Regions from separate parts of the Lelliottia jeotgali genome, predicted to be linked through region 1. Evidence: predicted binding sites of a transcription regulator. Region 1 holds the regulator's gene; each other region holds the start of a gene.
What was found. The regulator CRP, encoded in region 1, controls carbon source genes, mostly activating them, when cyclic AMP is high. The targets are predictions, from matches to a motif close to ATGTGANNNNNNTCACAT.

Region 1 (4,779 bases):
GGATCAGCCGAATCGCCTGCTGATCGGCTTCGAGCGCGTCATGGGCGTTCTGGCGTAACAGTCCGCTTTGCCACTGTGGCCACAGCCAGACCATCCCGCCAAAGGCAATCAGACAGCCAATCAGCGTATCGACCAGCCGCGCGACAATATACTGCTCGCCGTTCAGGGTCAGCAGTTGCAGGGTATACACTGCCGTCACCGTAAACCCGACCATCGCCCAGCCGTAGTTTTTACGGATAATCAAATACCCCACCAGAGTGATCACCAGCATCCCCAGCAGGGTGTAGCCATCGGGTACGTGGAAGTGCAGCGTCACCCCAGCAATCACCAAACCCGCGAACGTGCCGAGTGCCCGATGCAGAATGCGCACCCGCGTGGCGCCATATCCGTTCTGAGTGACAAACAGCACGGTCATTAAAATCCAGTAGGGTTTGGGTAAGTGCAGCGCCACGCCCATCAGGCTGGCCGCGCTGAGCATCACGCTGATGCGCGCGGCATTGCGCAGAGCGGCGGATTTCAGCGACAGATAGCTTTTGAGTGCAGGCAACAGCGGCAGCCGTTTTTGCTTATCGGCCATCAGGTCACGTGCATAGAGCGGACGCTGAGTTCTCAACACCCGCGCGATACGGCTGAAATGCCAGGCGCAAAACTGTCCGACCGGGTTATCCGGGTGCTGGCGCGCAATTTTCTCCAGCGCACCCAGCTGTTTATCCATCGTAAAGCGGGTCGGGTAGCGGTGATAAAGAATATCGTCCGCCAACACGCGCAGGCGAGTCGCGACCGTCTGGGCATTCCAGCGCAGCACTGCTTCGGCGTGGCTGCGCTCTACCAGTTTTTGCACCTCCTGCGGATGATGCAAGCTGACTGAGATATGTTCCTGCAGATCCAGCCCGACCTGGAAGGTACGCAGCAGGCGTTTGTATTCATGATTTTTATTGGCCGCCAGCATGTGCAGTTGTTGGTAACACTGGCTGATTAAATCGACCACTTTTTGCTGGCGCGACAGCAGCGGCGGCAATGATTTTTCCGGGTCTGCGTGCTGGGTCAGCAGGGTGTATTTCGCTTCGCAATAATCGGCGAGCTGAACGTACAGCAGGCTCAGGGATTCTCGCAGCGGCTGTTCCCGCCACATCCAGAACCAAAACCAGTTAAAAAGCCCGTACCACAGCGTGCCGGCGGCGTAGATCAGCAGCGGCTCCCAGACGGGCATATTCCCGGCGAGGCTCAGCGTGAATATCGCTGCAATCAGTGAAGCGGGCAGCAGGCGGGCGTGAAGTGCGCTGATCTCCGCCGTGACGCCCAGCGTCATCGCCAGCACGGTCAGGATTAAAGGCAGCGGGATATCGCGGGCCAGCAGCAGCTGTACGGCGAGGCTACACCCGGCAAACAGGCAGCCGCCGATAATCAGGCGTTTGAAAAAACGTTTGTGGGGAGTATCCAGACCGGCAATGTTGCAGCAGGCAGGAACAAGAGAAAAAAGCAGCCCCTGTTGCAGATGGCCCAGGACTAAACCAATGGCCACGGGAAGACATAACACCAGGGTTTGACGTAGTGCGTAGTTAACTTCCGGGTGATAAATCAGCCTGCGCCACATAATCGTCAGAGACAAAAACGGCGTGACACCTTGCGATGGCACGCCGTTTTTTCCGGAATTAACGCGTTCCGTAAACCACGATTGTTTTACCGTGGGCGGAGATCAGGTTTTGATCTTCCAGCATTTTCAGGATACGGCCAACGGTCTCACGAGAACAGCCGACGATCTGACCAATTTCCTGACGGGTAATTTTAATTTGCATACCGTCCGGGTGGGTCATGGCGTCAGGTTGTTTCGCCAGGTTCAGCAGTGTCTGCGCGATGCGGCCAGTAACGTCGAGGAAAGCGAGGTTGCCCACTTTCTCGGAAGTGACCTGCAGGCGGCGAGCCATCTGCGAAGAAAGACGCATCAGGATGTCCGGGTTGACCTGGATCAGCTGGCGGAATTTCTTGTAGGAGATCTCAGCGACTTCACATGCGGATTTTGCGCGCACCCAGGCGCTACGTTCCTGGCCTTCTTCAAACAGGCCCAGTTCACCGATGAAATCGCCCTGGTTCAGATAAGAAAGGATCATCTCTTTCCCTTCTTCATCTTTGATCAGCACTGCCACCGAGCCTTTGACGATGTAATACAACGTTTCCGCTTTTTCACCCTGGTGAATCAGCGTGCTCTTCGATGGGTACTTATGAATGTGGCAATGAGACAAGAACCATTCGAGAGTCGGGTCTGTTTGCGGTTTGCCAAGCACCATGCGCTGTTATCCTCTGTTATAAGCTGTCTCAGAGTCAAAATCGCATCCTGACTCTGGGGTTGCAATCGAATTCTTACCCGTACCTGGGAAGTTGGCTGTCACAATGTTTGCAGCCAGTAAAGTTTGATGTCCTCTGCATACATGTGTAACGTCAATGTATTACTGTAGCATCGAGACTGTTTTAGCATAGCTTTAGCCGCGTGTCTCCTGGTGTCTCGCTTCAGCATGATGCAGGTCGCCTTCCGTTGCGAGAATTGTAACGCACGCGTAATCTGTTCTGAAAAATGCAACTTTGGAGTTAATGAAAATGCAAGCGCGTGTGAAATGGGTTGAAGGTTTAACGTTCCTTGGCGAATCCGCTTCAGGGCACCAGATTTTGATGGACGGTAACTCCGGAGATAAAGCGCCAAGCCCGATGGAAGTGGTGCTGATGGCCGCTGGCGGATGTAGTGCGATCGACGTGGTGTCGATTCTGCAAAAAGGCCGTCACGATGTGACCGACTGCGAAGTGAAACTGACGTCAGAACGTCGTGAGGAAGCGCCACGTCTGTTTACGCACATCAATTTGCATTTTATCGTCACCGGTAAAGAGCTGAAGGATGCCGCGGTGTCCCGCGCGGTAGATTTGTCTGCGGAGAAGTACTGCTCTGTGGCGTTGATGCTGGAAAAAGCGGTAAAGATTACGCATTCGTATGAAGTGATTGACGCCTGATTCGTTGGCGGGTGGCGATTCGCTAACCCGTCCTACAAAGGCAACATCTGCGGTATTTTGCCCGATGGCGCGACGCTTACCGGGCCTACAAAAGCCTGAATGTAGGCCGGATAAGCGCAGCGCCATCCGGCAACAGACCTTAGGCGATCTTCTTGCCTTCCATCAGCCGTTGCACCAGCGGCATCATGATCAATTCCATCGCCAGCCCCATTTTGCCACCCGGCACCACCAGCGTATTGATGTGCGAGATAAACGAGCCCTGCAGCATCGCCAGCAGCCACGGATAATCAATATCGTCCAGATTGCGGAAGTGGATCACCACAAAACTCTCGTCCAGCGAAGGGATCGTTTTTGCCGCAAACGGGTTGGACGTGTCCACTGTGGGAACGCGCTGGAAGTTGATATGAGTGCGGGAAAACTGCGGCGTCAGGAAGTTAATGTAATCTTCCATCGAACGCACTACCGAATCCATCACCGCTTCGCGCGAATGGCCGCGCTCGCTCATGTCGCGGGTCAGCTTCTGAATCCACTCCAGATTGACAATCGGCACCACGCCGACCAGCAAATCCACGTGGCGCGCCACGTCGTGCTGCGGAGTCACCACGCCACCGTGTAATCCCTCATAAAACAGCACATCGGTCGGTTCCGGCAGCGGCTGCCACGGTGTGAAGGTACCAGGCACCTGATTCCACGGCACCGCTTCGTCATAGGTGTGCAGATATTTGCGTGACTGACCTTTACCCGTATGTCCGTAATCCTGGAAAGTCTGTTCCAGCAGGCCGAAGTCGTTGGCGTCTGGCCCGAAATAGCTGATGTGCTTGCCTAAATCGCGGGCCTTGCGGATAGCCATGTCCATTTCAGGACGGGTGAAGCGATGAAAACTATCGCCCTCAACCTCGGCAGCACGCAGATTGAGCTGCGCGAAGATCTTGCGAAAAGCGAGGCTGGTGGTCGTGGTTCCCGCACCACTCGAACCCGTGACGGCAATAACCGGATGTCTGGCGGACATAGCAACTCCCTGACTGGAAAGATGGAACAATCAACCGCGAAACTGATTGCGCGGCATGATGTTGACGGTTTCGTGCAGTTCTGACCACACCAGCAACACCTCGCCACTTTGTAGCTGCCGTTTTACATCGGCGACCTTTTGTTCAAGCGAACGTTCATGTTCACCATAATCGGTGCCTTCGCGTAATACAAAGCTTTCAATCAGGCTATCCAGCGTTTCGGGAGCCAGATCCTGCCAGGGAATCATCATTTTACTCTCTCCAGAAAAGGGGTTAACCAGTCGGGGATGCGCGACTCCAGCCACATTTTCGGGCGGCGCAACGTGCCGCCGATAAAGCCGACGTGGCCGCCGTGCTCCGTCAGTTGATACTGCACGTTTGCAGGCAGATGTTCCGGCGCGGGAATGGAGTGATGATCCATAAAGGGATCGTCCTTCGCATGGATGATCAGCGTCGGTTTGGTTATCTGGTTCAGCAACGGCATGGCGCTACACTGACGATAATAGTCGATGGCGTCAGCAAAGCCGTGGATCTTCGAGGTGATCATATCGTCAAACTCGCGCAGGCGACGCATACGCTTCAGCTGTTGCAGGCTGATCGGCAGGGTATCTGGATAGGCCTTCAGCTTACGTGCGGCGTTAGCCTTGAGTAAGTTCAGCAGGTAGCGCTGATAGACGCGTGAAAAGCCCTTTTCCATATGATAGCTGCACTGCTCAAGCATAAACGGCGCGGAGACGATCACCGCCGCATCCAGTGGGACCGTGTCGCTCTCTTT
Region 2 (4,779 bases), on a different contig from region 1:
TCAGCGGGGTGGTGATGCCCTGGGCCTTACGTTTTGCCAGGCCTTTCGCCACGGCGGGGGCGATGCGCTCAAGCACAACCGGACCCACTGCGGTGGTCACCAGATCGACGCTGGCGATCAAATCAACCACGTCGTCGCCAATGCTACTCACCGCATTCACGCCGGAAACGGTTTCAACCAGCTCGTTTTCTCCCACGACGTGAACCTGATAGCTATGACGGGCATTCAGAGCATCGAGCACCACTTGATTCACATCGGCGAATGTCAGCGTAATGCCCGCGTCTGCCAGCAGTTTGCCGATAAAACCACGACCAATATTACCTGCGCCAAAATGTAATGCTTTCATAGTATTAACCTTCATCAATGTTGTGACCCGAGAGGGCTGGGGTGAGGCATTTCCCTCACCCAAACCCTCTCCCAAAGGGAGAGGGAATAGACCGTACCCCATTTTACGCTCTCTCCTGGGGAGAGGGCAGGGGTGAGGACGAACGTTACTTGTTCAGCAGCGCCAGCACTTCTTCAACGCTGGTGGTCTGAGACAGACGCTCAATCACGGACTCATCGTCCAGAGCGTTGGTCAGGCTGGTAATCACCTGGATGTGCTCATTGTTGCGAGCGGCGATACCAATCACCAGGCGGGCGATGTCGTCTTCTTCTTCACCGAAGCGCACGCCTGCCGGATACTGACAGAACACCACGCCGGTTTTCAGCACGCGATCTTTCGCTTCAACCGTACCGTGCGGAACCGCGATAGATTCGCCCAGGTAGGTTGGGGTCAATTTCTCACGCTCCAGCATCGCATCCACATATTCTGGCTCGACGTAACCGCCTTTCACCAGCTGCTCACCGGCAAAGCGAATCGCTTCTTCTTTGTGGCTCGCGGTGCGACCGAGGAAGATGTTTTCAGCGCCCAGACGGAACAGGTGGCTGTCGTTCGGATCAAAGCTGTCTTTCAGGCTATCACGGACTTTTACTTCGTTGTCGGTGTGGCGCTGCGCCGCTACCAGACGCTCGGTCAGGCTAGAATACAGGCCGCTGTCGAGGAAGTTAGTCAGGGAAATATGCTGCGCCTGCGGAACCTGACGCATCGCACGTTCAGTCAGATCGCGGTGCGTGATGACCAGGTCGACATCCGGTGGCAGGCTGTTGATTGCGCTGTTGGTCACGGAGATGTGGGTCAGACCCGCATCCTGGACTTTCTTACGCAACACGCCAGCGCCCATTGCGCTTGAACCCATACCGGCATCACAGGCAACGATGATTTTGCGCACGTGGCTCAGGTCGTTAGACACTTCGCCCGCTGCCAGCGGCGTTGCTGCACCTTTGGATTCAGCTTTCATGTCATGCATACGACGGGTTGCCGCGTCGATATCGTCTTCTTCTTTCACTTTGCTGGTTTTCAGCAGAATCGCGGAAACCACGAAGGAGACAGCCATGGCTGCACAAATCGCAGCAATGTTAGCGAAGTATGCGCCTTTTGGCGTCATTGCCAGAACCGCCAGAATAGAACCCGGAGATGCAGGAGACACCAGACCGCCACCCAGCACGCTCAGGGTGAACACACCGGTCATACCGCCGAGGATAACGGCCAGAATCAGACGTGGGTTCATCAGAACATATGGGAAGTAAATTTCGTGGATACCACCCAGGAAGTGGATGATAGCCGCACCGCCAGCAGACTGTTTAGCGCTGCCGCGACCGAAGAACATATACGCCAGCAGAACACCCATACCCGGACCTGGGTTAGCTTCAATCAGGAAGAAGATGGATTTGCCCAGCTCGTGGGACTGCTGAATGCCCAGCGGTGAGAAGATACCGTGGTTGATGGCGTTGTTGAGGAACAGGATTTTCGCTGGTTCAACAAAGATAGACGCCAGCGGCAGCATGTCATGGATAACCATGAAGTTAACGCCAGCGGCCAGCACTTTTGACAGCACTTCAACCGCAGGGCCGATACCCATGAACGCCAGAATCGCCAGGATCATACCGATGATGCCAGCAGAGAAGTTGTTCACCAGCATTTCGAAGCCGGATTTGATCTTGCCATCAACCCAGACGTCAAATTTCTTAATTGCCCAGCCGCCTAATGGACCGGCAATCATTGCGCCGAGGAACATCGGCATATCCGCACCGACGATAACGCCCATGGTGGTGATAGCACCGACCACGCCGCCGCGATCGCCGCCAACCAGACGACCACCGGTATAACCGATGAGCAGTGGCAGCAGATAGGTAATCATTGGGCCGACGAGTTTCGCCAGCGTTTCGTTCGGCAACCACCCTGTCGGAATAAATAACGCAGTGATGATACCCCACGCGATAAACGCGCCGATATTTGGCATCACCATGTTGCTCAGGAAGCGACCAAAGCTTTGCACTTTGATCTTGATATCGGATGACATAAAACACCCCTTCTTCTGTTTACGCTGAGGCTTTTGGCCCGAGGTTTATTGTTAATGCGCGGCGGCAGAGGTAGCCGAGCCCTGTTCTGATGCTGTGAAATCTGGCACTGAATCGTTCAACTGTCCAGACAGCGGAATTTTGTGTGATCTCAATCACGTAAATGTAGGGGGTGGGCCTAAAATTGAAGTGATCTGCGTCACAAATGTTGTGTGTAAAAAAAATACAGGGGGGCTAAATCCATCATGATTGACCGCTTTATGTGATGAGTATCACATTTAACATTTGTGGGTTTGTTGATTGTTTGTGATCGTCTTCACAATAAATTTGAAGGCAGAATTCTCCAGGTGTGATCGTCGCCTACTTCTGTTTTGTCAATTCAGCCAGGCTGTAACTCAGCAACTCATCCTTTCACGTCATCGTCATCCCTTAGTGTTATGGAGAAAAGGCGTAATGAGGATTAATCTGCTAATGTAAACTTAAGTACATTCTTAGTCAGGATATATTTTGTCACGCTATTAAACTTGCACGGAGTTATTTTAAAAATAATACTCCACGGCTCTAAATTATATGTGCAAAAGATTTGCGCAGTAAGAAAGTTAATTTGGTTGCTTACCATTTAATATTTTTAAAGAGTTGAAGCTATTTTAGTGAGGCAAATATGTTCCTTAACTATTTCGCGCTGGGCGTATTAGTTTTCGTGTTCCTTGTCATTTTCTACGGGATCATTGCGATTCATGACATCCCCTATTTGATGGCCAAAAAGCGTAATCACCCCCATGCCGATGCCATCCATACGGCAGGCTGGGTCAGCCTGTTCACCCTCCATGTCATCTGGCCGTTCCTGTGGATTTGGGCCACGTTGTACCAGCCAGAGCGCGGATGGGGGATGCAGAATCATGGTGCACAACCCCCGCAACAACCCGATATCGATGCCCTCTCCAGACGCGTTGCCGAGCTGGAAAACCGGCTGGCCGCGGAGCACGTCCCCGCAGATAAAAATACGCCGGAGAGCTAATCATGGATCTGTTAATCATTTTGACCTACGTCGCCTTTGCGTGGGCGATCTTTAAAATATTCCGTATTCCGGTGAACCAGTGGACGCTCGCCACTGCCGCGTTGGGTGGTGTATTTATCGTCGCCGGACTCATTTTATTAATGAACTATAACCACCCTTATACTTTTACAGCGCAAAAAGCGGTCATTTCTATTCCGATCACGCCGCAGGTCACGGGTGTGGTGAGTGAAGTCACGGATAAAAATAACCAGCTCATTAAAAAAGGCGACGTGTTATTTAAACTCGATCCGGTGCGTTATCAGGCCCGAGTCGACAGATTACAGGCCGACCTGGTGACGGCAACGCACAATATCGATGTGCTGAAAGCCCAGCTTTCGGAAGCCCAGGCCAACACGACCCGCGTCTCGGCTGAGCGCGACCGTCTGTATAAGGATTATCAGCGCTACCTGAAAGGCAGCCAGGCTCGGGTCAATCCGTTCTCTGAAAGCGACATCGACAACGCGCGGCAAAACTATCTGGCGCAGGATGCGATGGTGAAAGCCTCCGTTGCCGACCAGAGCCAAATTCAAAGCCAGTTAGACAGTATGGTCAACGGCGAGCAGTCGCAGATTGTCAGCCTGCGGGCCCAGTTGACCGAGGCGAAATACAACCTCGATCAGACGATTGTTCGTGCGCCGAGCGACGGGTACGTCACCCAGGTGCTGATTCGCCCAGGGACCTATGCCGCCGCGCTGCCGCTGCGTCCGGTAATGGTCTTTATTCCTGAGCAGAAACGCCAGATTGTGGCGCAGTTCCGCCAGAATTCACTGCTGCGCCTGAAACCGGGTGACGACGCGGAAGTGGTGTTTAATGCGCTGCCAGGGCAAGTGTTCCACGGCAAGCTGAGCAGTATTTTGCCGGTGGTGCCGGGCGGTTCCTACCAGGCGCAAGGCTCGCTGCAATCCCTGACGGTCGTTCCGGGAACAGACGGAGTGCTCGCTACCATCGATCTGGACCCGAACGACGAAGTGGATGCGCTGCCGGACGGGATTTACGCGCAGGTGGCGGTCTATTCCGACCACTTCTCACATGTGTCGGTGATGAGGAAGGTGCTGCTGCGCATGACCAGCTGGATGCATTACCTTTATCTTGATCATTAAAGCCTGACGTTATTGCCCGTCGAGTAGGTCGGGTAAGCGAAGCGCCACCCGACACTAACAGATCTGCACATTTTTCATTGCCTGATCCATACTTACCCTTTTGTTGGCGTAAAGGATCAGGCAATGAAACTCATCGGCAGCTACACCAGCCCCTTCGTGCGTAAAATTTCAATTCTCCTGCTGGAAAAAGGGATCACCTTCGAGTTCGTGAACGAACAGCCC
Region 3 (4,779 bases), on a different contig from region 1:
CGCCGGAGGAGAGCAGGCCAACGAAGATCGGGAACGACCAGTCGGCATACCAAAAACCTTTATTCTGTTCCATTTAGAGGCTCCTGTTATTTGCCGCTGAGCGAGCTGTGGATCAGATCGAGCCAGTTCGGCACGGTCAGATGGAAGGATTCGATCATCTTCATGTCGAAGCCACGGAAGAATCCGCTCAGGACGAACAGCAGAACGATAGCCACCATCATCACTTTGGTGACGTGGTTCCAGCCGCTCTCTTCGACGCCTTTACCGATCAGAATACCCAGCACCAGACCCGGTACGGCGTTACCCATGATCAGCTGCGCTGCGCCGCCAAACACGGTTGCCCAGAAACCCGATTTTTTGCCCGCATCAATGGCCGCCAGCCAGAAAATTACCGGCATTACGGTATTGACCAGCAGGTTGGCTGCCGGAACCAGCACCTTCACAGCAGTAACCTGAAGGGCTGCCGGAACGGACGAGGCGGTGAGGTTAAGGAAGGTGACCACGAACATGCCGATGATGCCGCAGGCAATCGCCATTTTGCGCGGGTCGTGCAGGGTTTCACCGACGTTGCGGTTTTTCAGCATCAGCGCCGCCGCACCCCAGTTAGGGATGATGCGATGGTCAACGTCCTGAGTGAATGCCCCCGCAGCCACTGACGATGCCCAGGCGTTAAAGAAGAACCCCAGACCAAAGGAGAAGTGAGACGCCGGGTCCCCTTCACAGGAGTTCAGTTCCCCCAACGTACGAAACGCGCCCATACCTTGTGTGGTAGGCGCATGAAACATGCGTGCCGCTCCGGCGCCCACGCCGACGCCAACCAGGCCGCCGATGATGAGCGATTTTATTAAAATTATCAGGAACATTAGTCTGCCCTATTAGTAAGAATCAGCGTTGCGTGACAAAGTCCACCTTGTCGAGATTGATGGCAGTCACGTTGACGGTCACATCCAGCTCCACGCTGTAAGTGCGTCTTTCCCGGCGCAAAAAGAAGTACAGAAAAGCTTCCTTACGCACCGCTTCTTGCGCCTGAACAACCTGCACATCCTGTGGCTCAATACGCAGTAAGATATGCGGCGAGGCTTTCATCACCGTCGCCTGTACATGGTTTAGTGCGTCGGCAAAGGCGCGGGATTTCATCTCGCCTTTGCCTTTCACTCTCACCGTGGTGGTGAATTGTTCTTTCATGCTTATGCGCCGTGCTTCTTCTGCCACGCCTGCACCAGACGTTCGCCCAGCTCTTCTTTATCCATAAAGCCAAAGCCCAGCACGTTGCAGCCTTCGTTGATGGCGGTAACACCCTCTTCCACTGAACGCATGCCGTATTTGGCTTTGTAGCCATATTTGGTCTGCGCGGTGATAGCGCCAGCGCCGCCGCTCCCGCAGAAAGAGATGCCGAAAGTAGCGTTTTCCGCTTTCATCACGTCGCCCAGTTTCATATCCGCCGCGACACCCGGCACGACAACCGCACGACCGCCCGCTTTTTCAACGCCGAGGGCCACTTTCTGGCCTTTGCCCAGACGATCGCCGATGACTACAGTAATTTGTTCCATGGTATTGCTCCTTAAAGGTTGTCTTTCGCGACTTCGAAGTGAACGGAGAGCAGCCAGGCTTCTTCATCAGGAAGATTGCCGAACTGCGCCACCACTTCGCGGGCAAGTCGCATTGAATCTGCAGAAATTTCGTCAAACAGGTCGGCTTCTACCTCCGGCAGCGGCTCGCCGGTCACAGACCGGTGCGCCATCGCACGAACGTGTGAAGTCAGCATTTGCACCTGGACGTCATTGGGAATGATGTTGTTATGGGCAAGCAGGGTGAAAACCTGCTCCAGCATGGTGTCGGCGAGCTTTTGCGTTTGCGCTGCCTGTTCCCCAACGTCGTTCATTACCGCTCCGTTAATCACTCGTCTTACCCCGTTAATGGCTCTGGGTTCAAACTAACGCTGGCTGTGAAATGTTTGTAGCGAGTTGTTTTCCACTTCGAAGTGGAAAGGAAAGCGGCACCAGTGATCTGTGCCACATAATTGCGGTAAATATGAATTATCAGCTGGATTCACGTGATGAATATCACGCTATTCGAGGGTCAAACGGCGGGAACGAGAACGAAAAAGTTTACGAGTGGGCTCGTAGAAATGTGACGTGGATAAGGTTTTCTTATGGGGATTCGATAGAGTGCGCGTGGGTGCTTGAGACTAACTGTCTCATGCATGGGACGGAAAGTGGAAAGCCCCTACCTGAATTTAAATCAGGGTCGGGGCTGAAACAACACGTCTAGACACGTGAAGTAATGCCTTACCCGCTGCCAAGGAGGCATCCATGAAGCAGCAGAAACCGATTATCAGGGCTCTGATGATTATTGCTTTGACACTAATCATCTTATCTCTGGTAAACCGCAAAACGCTTTGCGAGCTCCGTTTTCGTCAGGGTTCGCTGGAGTTAGTTGCGCGGATGGACTGCCGCTCCGGGAAGTAAGGAGCTAACACGCGGAGGCAGGGAGTATGCCTCCGCATCACGAGACCAGGCGTACAGCTCAGGCACCCATTTAACGATACTTTTTGTGATACTCGTTGCGCGTGGTGACGAAGCCGTCAGCAGCGGCCTGCGCTTCTTTGACCTTGCCTTCGTTGGCGAGCTTCAGCGCACCGTCGATCTGCCCGACCAGCACGTCAAAACCGTGACGGAAATCTTTCATCTCCGCGCTGTCTGGCGCCGCGTTTTCCAGCTTCGGCGGCGTCGCTTTTTGCGCATCGAGCGCGGCGGCACGCATTTTGGTTAATGCGTCTTTCATTTCCGTCGCATTATCGGTTTTTTGCACCACTTTCAGATTGGCGCTGAGGGTATCCATATTGTCTTCAAGATCGGCGGAAAACGCAGCCGAACTCATGACCAGGGTTGAAGCGACGACGACGGCTAACAGGCTTTTATACATTGCTCACTTCCTTTTTTATTATGAAAAGAATACCCAAATAATTCGAGTTGCAGGACAAAACGCACAGCGTTTTGAACAGCGCATGCGCTGGCCCCGAAGGGCGAGGCCACTGGCCGAGTCACGCGGCAAGTGCGCGAGTCCTCAGGAGCTTACTAAAGTAAGTGACTGGGGTGAGCACGCGCAGCCAACGCACCTGCAGCTCGAAGTATGACGGGTATTACTGGCCGGCGATTTTCATCTCCGGTAACAGCACTGAACCACACTGTATATTGCTGCGCGTTTCAATATCGTTACCGACCGTAACAATATTGCGCCACATATCTTTTAAGTTACCGGCGATGGTAATTTCGCTCACCGGGTACTGAATTTCACCGTTTTCGACCCAGAAGCCCGCCGCACCGCGCGAGTAATCGCCGGTGATGCCGCTCACGCCCTGGCCCATCAGCTCGGTGACCACCAGGCCGGTACCCATCTGCTTGAGCATCTGTTCAAAGTTCAGGCCCTGGCCTTCGATGCGCCAGTTGTGAATGCCGCCCGCGTGACCGGTACTTTTCAGCCCCAGTTTGCGCGCAGAATAGTTAGTCAGCAGCCACTGGGTCAGCACGCCGTCTTTGATAATGTCACGACGTTCGGTGCGCACGCCTTCGCTGTCGAACGGCGTGGACGCCAGCCCTTTCAGCAGGTGCGGATGTTCTTCGATGGTCAGCCATTCTGGCAGAATTTGGGTGCCCAGCGCGTCGAGCAGGAAGGTGGATTTACGATACACCGCCCCACCCGCAATCGCGCCGACCAGATGGCCAAACAGACCGGTTGCCACTTCATTGGCAAAAATAACTGGCGCTTTCATGGTCGACAGTTTGCGCGGAGACAGACGCGAAAGAGTGCGTCTTGCACAATCTTCACCGACCCACTCAGGAGACTGCAAATCGCCCATCGCGCGGCCAATGGTGTAGGCGTAATCACGTTCCATATCGCCGTTTTCTTCGGCGATAACGCAGCTGGAGAGAGAGTGACGTGTTGAGCAATAGCCCTGCAACATGCCGTGGCTGTTGCCGAATACCTTGATTCCGTAGTGGCTGTTGAAGCTGCCGCCCTCGGTATTGGTGATGCGTTTATCGGCTTTAAGCGACGCCTGTTCTGCGCGCGCCGCCAGCTCGATGGCTTCGTCCGGTGTGACTTCAGCCGGGTGGAACAGGTCCAGATCCGGGGCGTCAAACGCCAGCAGCTCTTTGTCTGCCACGCCCGCGTACGGGTCTGGCGAGGTGTAGCGCGCAATATCCAGCGCGGCCTGCACGGTACGGGCAATGGCATCCGGGCTGAGATCGGTCGAAGAGGCGCTGCCTTTGCGATTCTGGTGATAAACCGTAATCCCCAGCGCGCCGTCACTGTTAAATTCAACGTTTTCCACTTCGCCAAAGCGGGTGCTGACGCTAATGCCCGTGGTCTTGCTGACCGCCACTTCTGCGCCGTCGGATTGGCCTGAGGCCAGCATCAGTGCTGTGGATACCGCTTCTTCAAGAATCTTACGCTGCGCTTCAACTTGTGAGGTTACTTTCATCGCAAATGCCATACTGTAAGAGGGAGTTATCTGAAGTCTAACAGAGAACCGTTTTTCAGTGCGCGTCTTAACTGGTAACATTAGCCTCTTTTTTAAGGAGCCTGACATGACTAAGCAGCCCGAAGACTGGCTCGACGACGTTCCCGGTGATGACATCGAAGACGAAGATGATGAAATCATCTGGGTCAGTAAAAGTGAAATTAAACGCGACGCCGAAGAGTTAAAACAACTTGGTGCGGAAATGGTAGAACTGGGTAAAAACGCGCTGGATAAACTCCCGCTCGACCCGGATCTGC
Region 4 (4,779 bases), on a different contig from region 1:
CCGTCGACGGTAATGTCGGCCAGCGTCGGCTGGGACGGCATATCCATATCCCACAGATCGTGGTGAACGGTTTGATAGCTCCAGGCCAGTTTCCCGGTCGTGGCGTTCAGCGCCACAATCGCGCTGGCGTAGCGTTCCTGCTCTGGCGTACGGTTTCCGCCCCAGATATCTGGCGTGGTCACGCCCATCGGCAGATAGACCAGATCCAGCTTCGCGTCATACGCCGCCGGTGCCCAGGAGTTAGGAGAGTTAAAGGTAAAGGTATGTTCATCCGACGGGATCGCATTGGGATCTTTCGCGCCCGGATCGAAGGCCCACAGCAGTTTCCCGGTATTCACGTCGAAACCGCGAATCACGCCAGAGGTTTCACGGGTAGAGAAGTTATCCGTGACTGAGCCGGCAATGACGATGGTTTTATCGGTGATGATCGGCGGAGACGTCGGCTCATACAGGCCCGGCGTGGTATCCGGCATGTTGGTCTGCAGATTGAGGATACCTTTGTTGGCAAAGGTTTCGCACAGTTTGCCGGTTTCGGCATTGATGGCAAACAGACGGCCATCGTTCACCGGCAGCATGATACGGCGAGGACAATCAGCCACAACTTCCGGGGAGGCCGTTTCCGCGCGCGCTTCGTGGTAAGAGACACCGCGACAGGTCACGTGCTGGAACGAGGTATTGGTGTTCAGCTGCGGGTCAAAGTGCCACTTCTCCTTACCCGTCGCCGCATCCAGCGCGAACAGACGCTGGTGAGCAGTACACAGGTAAAGCATGTCGCCCACTTTGATCGGCGTGACTTCGTTGGTCAGTTCACCCGGATCGTTCGGCTGCTTCAGATCGCCGGTGCGGAAAGTCCAGGCTTCTTTCAGGTTTTTCACGTTATCGGCGTTGATTTGCTTCAGCGGCGAGTAGCGTTGTCCTTCCTGATTACGGCCATACGCCGGCCAGTCACCGTCTGCCACCTGAGAAATGGCGGCAGCAGGAGTGGAATCAGCGCTGAGGGTGCCTTTCACTTCCTGCGGATCGTTAAACCCGGCCCAGGTCAGAATGCCACCCGTGATGAGCAGGGCAACGACCAGTGCGCTCACGGCACCGCTGGACGGAACCAGCAGGCGACGCCAGACGAACGGCAGAATCAACCAGATACCGAAGAAGACGAGGATGTCGCTACGCGGCGTGAGCGCCCAGAAGTCGAAGCCGACCTCCCAGACACCCCAGACCATCGTTGCGAGCAGTAATGCTGCGTAAAGCCACAGCGCGGAACGTTTACGACGCAAAAGCAGGACGGTCACACCTATCATGACCAGGCCCGCAATCGGGTAGTACCAGGAGCCGCCTAACGCGACCAGCCATACGCCACCGGCTAACAGATACAGCGCGCAGAAAGCGGCAAATGCGGCTGTTAACGTTACCAGTAGACGCGGCTGTGGAGATTTTGTTTCAGCCATAGAAAAGTACTCTGTAGTTTGTTAATTATTTGATAGCAATTAATTATAGGTATTAACAAGTGTGATCGGAATCACAAAATGAGCTTTTTGTAACTCATGCGCCAGGCGAATCCATTTGCTGGTATACTGCTGAACTTGTGAATCATTGCCGGACGTATCTACATCCGCAGTGATAGATTGGTTTTAAATCATACGGTTAGTAATATGAAACATACTGTTGAAGTGATGATCCCGGAAGCCGAGATCAAAGCGCGTATCGCCGAACTGGGTCGTCAAATCACCGAACGTTATCAGGACAGCGGCAGCGATATGGTGCTGGTAGGCCTGCTGCGCGGCTCTTTCATGTTCATGGCAGACCTGTGCCGTGAAGTTCAGGTGTCCCATGAAGTGGATTTCATGACCGCCTCCAGCTACGGCAGCGGGATGTCGACCACCCGTGATGTCAAGATCCTGAAAGACCTGGACGAAGACATTCGCGGCAAAGACGTGTTAATCGTAGAAGACATTATCGATTCCGGTAACACCCTTTCTAAAGTGCGCGAGATCCTGAGCCTGCGTGGACCAAAATCCCTCGCGATTTGCACCCTGCTGGATAAACCGACGCGTCGTGAAGTGGACGTCCCGGTTGAATTTGTCGGTTTCTCGATCCCGGATGAGTTCGTGGTGGGTTACGGCATTGATTACGCACAGCGCTATCGCCATCTGCCGTATGTTGGAAAAGTGGTTCTGCTGGACGAGTAAGACTGATGTGGGTGCGGTCTGATGCCCTCACCCCAACTCTCTCCCACAGGGAGAGGGTCAACAAGGCCGGGTAAGGCGAAGCCACTACCCGGTACAATGTTGATGTTTCTGCGGAATTTCGCCCGGTGGCGCTGCGCTTACCGGGCCTACAAAAGCGTGAACGGTGAATCGTAGGCCGGGTAAGGCGAAGCCGCCACCCGGCTTTTTTACAGGTTATTTATGGTTAACGTGCTTGAGCTTCAGGTTGGCAATGCCGGAACGATAGCGTTGTTCCAGGGTTTCGCGGTTGGTGGCGGTCACTTCCAGGTTACGCAGTAATCCGTCATGAATACCGTACGCCCAGCCGTGAACCGAGACTTTCTGCCCGCGCTTCCATGCCGACTGCATAATCGTGGAATGACCCAGGTTATAAACCTGCTCCATCACGTTCAGCTCGCAGAGGGTATCGAGGCGGCGCTCCTGCGGCATTTCGCCCAGCAGTGAGCTATGTTTGAACCAGATATCGCGAATGTGCAGCAGCCAGTTATCGATTAGCCCTAGCTCCGGGTTTTCGACCGCCGCCTGCACGCCACCGCAGCCGTAGTGGCCGCAAATAATGATGTGCTCCACTTCCAGCACGTCGACTGCGTACTGTACGACGGAAAGACAATTGAGATCGGTGTGAATGACCAGGTTGGCAACGTTACGGTGAACAAAAAGTTCACCCGAATCAAGGCCTGTCAGGCGTTCTGCCGGGACGCGGCTGTCAGAGCAGCCAATCCACAAAAAGCGTGGATTCTGCGCTTTCGCCAGCTTCTCAAAAAATCCCGGATCCTCTTCTACCAGCATTTTTGACCATAGTGCATTGTTGCTGATGAGTGTATCTATGTCATTCATAGAGGTTAACGACCTGTAACCGAGTAATAGCGTTGCGCTAATATAGGGTAACTCGACTTTTATTGAAACCACACAACGTGTGTCAGAACTATAGGTAAGTTTAATTCATGACAATTGCACTTGAGCTAAAGCAGCTTAAAAAAGTCTATTCTGGCGGCGTTCAGGCGCTGCGTGGAATCGATCTGCAGGTCGAAGCGGGGGATTTCTACGCGCTGCTGGGGCCGAATGGCGCAGGGAAATCCACCACCATCGGCATCATCAGTTCACTGGTGAATAAATCTTCCGGCAGCGTCGCGGTATTTGGTTATGACCTCGATAAAGACGTGGTGAACGCCAAGCGTCAGCTGGGACTGGTGCCGCAGGAGTTCAACTTCAACCCGTTTGAAACCGTGCAGCAAATCGTCGTTAACCAGGCCGGTTATTACGGCGTTGAGCGTCAGGACGCCATCGAGCGCAGCGAAAAGTACCTCAAACAGCTCGATCTGTGGGAAAAGCGCGGCGAACGTGCGCGGATGCTCTCAGGCGGTATGAAGCGCCGTCTGATGATCGCCCGTGCGCTGATGCACGAACCAAAGCTGTTGATCCTCGATGAACCCACTGCGGGCGTCGATATCGAATTGCGCCGCTCGATGTGGGGCTTCCTGAAGGATCTGAATGACAAAGGCACCACCATCATTCTGACCACTCACTACCTCGAAGAAGCTGAAATGCTGTGCCGCAATATCGGTATCATTCAGCGCGGCGAGCTGGTGGAAAACACCTCGATGAAAAACCTGCTGTCGAAACTGAAATCTGAAACTTTCATTCTCGATCTGGCGGCGAAAAGCCCGTTGCCGAAGCTGGAGGGCTATCAGTATCGACTGGTAGATACTTCCACCCTGGAAGTCGAAGTGCTGCGTGAGCAGGGCATCAACAGCGTCTTCGCGCAGCTGAGCGCGCAGGGCATTCAGGTATTGAGTATGCGTAACAAAGCCAACCGACTGGAAGAACTGTTTGTCTCTCTGGTTAACGATAAACAAGGAGAGCAGGCATGACACATCTTTACTGGGTGGCGCTCAAGAGTATCTGGGCCAAAGAGATCAACCGCTTTATGCGCATCTGGGTGCAGACCCTGGTGCCGCCGGTGATCACCATGACGCTCTATTTCATCATCTTCGGTAATCTGATTGGTTCCCGCATTGGTGAAATGCACGGTTTTACCTACATGCAGTTTATCGTTCCGGGCCTGATCATGATGGCAGTGATCACCAACGCTTACGCCAACGTGGCCTCGTCGTTCTTCAGCGCTAAGTTCCAGCGCAATATTGAAGAACTGCTGGTGGCCCCGGTGCCGACGCACGTGATTATCGCCGGTTATGTCGGCGGTGGCGTGGCGCGCGGGCTGGCGGTCGGGATTTTGGTCACGGCCATTTCGCTGTTCTTCGTCCCGTTCCAGGTGCATTCATGGATGTTCGTGGCGCTGACCTTGCTGATGACAGCGATCCTGTTCTCGCTGGCCGGTTTGCTGAATGCGGTGTTCGCCACCACGTTCGATGACATCAGCCTGATCCCAACCTTCGTCCTGACGCCGCTGACCTATCTCGGTGGGGTGTTCTACTCCCTGACGCTGCTGCCGCCGTTCTGGCAGGCGCTGTCGCACCTCAACCCGATTGTCTACATGATCAGCGGGTTCCGCTTTGGGTTCCTCGGTATTACCGACGTACCGCTGTTTACCACC

Region 2: JBO43_RS19575 (PTS mannitol transporter subunit IICBA) is a predicted target of CRP. The motif match lies at 2,661-2,678, and genes of this name have one in related genera.
Region 3: JBO43_RS08245 (glycine dehydrogenase) is a predicted target of CRP. The motif match lies at 2,001-2,018, and genes of this name have one in related genera.
Region 4: hpt (hypoxanthine phosphoribosyltransferase) is a predicted target of CRP. The motif match lies at 1,505-1,522, and genes of this name have one in related genera.

The regions. Positions count from the first base shown of each region.
Region 1 covers NZ_JAENMQ010000015.1:21,045-25,823, reverse strand. The annotation lists gene JBO43_RS20560 (YccS/YhfK family putative transporter) at 1-1,594, opposite strand, end outside; gene crp (cAMP-activated global transcriptional regulator CRP) at 1,653-2,285, opposite strand; gene JBO43_RS20550 (OsmC family protein) at 2,593-2,997, shown strand; gene JBO43_RS20545 (phosphoribulokinase) at 3,137-4,006, opposite strand; gene JBO43_RS20540 (YheU family protein) at 4,037-4,255, opposite strand; gene JBO43_RS20535 (hydrolase) at 4,252-4,779, opposite strand, start outside.
Region 2 covers NZ_JAENMQ010000013.1:68,024-72,802, reverse strand. The annotation lists gene mtlD (mannitol-1-phosphate 5-dehydrogenase) at 1-346, opposite strand, end outside; gene JBO43_RS19575 (PTS mannitol transporter subunit IICBA) at 492-2,402, opposite strand; gene JBO43_RS19570 (DUF3302 domain-containing protein) at 3,062-3,418, shown strand; gene JBO43_RS19565 (HlyD family secretion protein) at 3,421-4,557, shown strand; gene JBO43_RS19560 (glutathione S-transferase) at 4,681-4,779, shown strand, end outside.
Region 3 covers NZ_JAENMQ010000002.1:388,695-393,473, forward strand. The annotation lists gene JBO43_RS08225 (EF_0833/AHA_3914 family membrane protein) at 1-73, opposite strand, end outside; gene JBO43_RS08230 (DUF4311 domain-containing protein) at 87-863, opposite strand; gene JBO43_RS08235 (DUF4312 family protein) at 886-1,185, opposite strand; gene JBO43_RS08240 (SFCGS family glycine-rich protein) at 1,188-1,550, opposite strand; gene JBO43_RS08245 (glycine dehydrogenase) at 1,562-1,900, opposite strand; gene JBO43_RS08250 (Hok/Gef family protein) at 2,313-2,468, shown strand; gene cybC (cytochrome b562) at 2,539-2,925, opposite strand; gene pmbA (metalloprotease PmbA) at 3,143-4,495, opposite strand; gene yjgA (ribosome biogenesis factor YjgA) at 4,590-4,779, shown strand, end outside.
Region 4 covers NZ_JAENMQ010000002.1:68,403-73,181, reverse strand. The annotation lists gene JBO43_RS06800 (glucose/quinate/shikimate family membrane-bound PQQ-dependent dehydrogenase) at 1-1,445, opposite strand, end outside; gene hpt (hypoxanthine phosphoribosyltransferase) at 1,650-2,186, shown strand; gene can (carbonate dehydratase) at 2,400-3,062, opposite strand; gene JBO43_RS06785 (ABC transporter ATP-binding protein) at 3,170-4,096, shown strand; gene JBO43_RS06780 (ABC transporter permease) at 4,093-4,779, shown strand, end outside.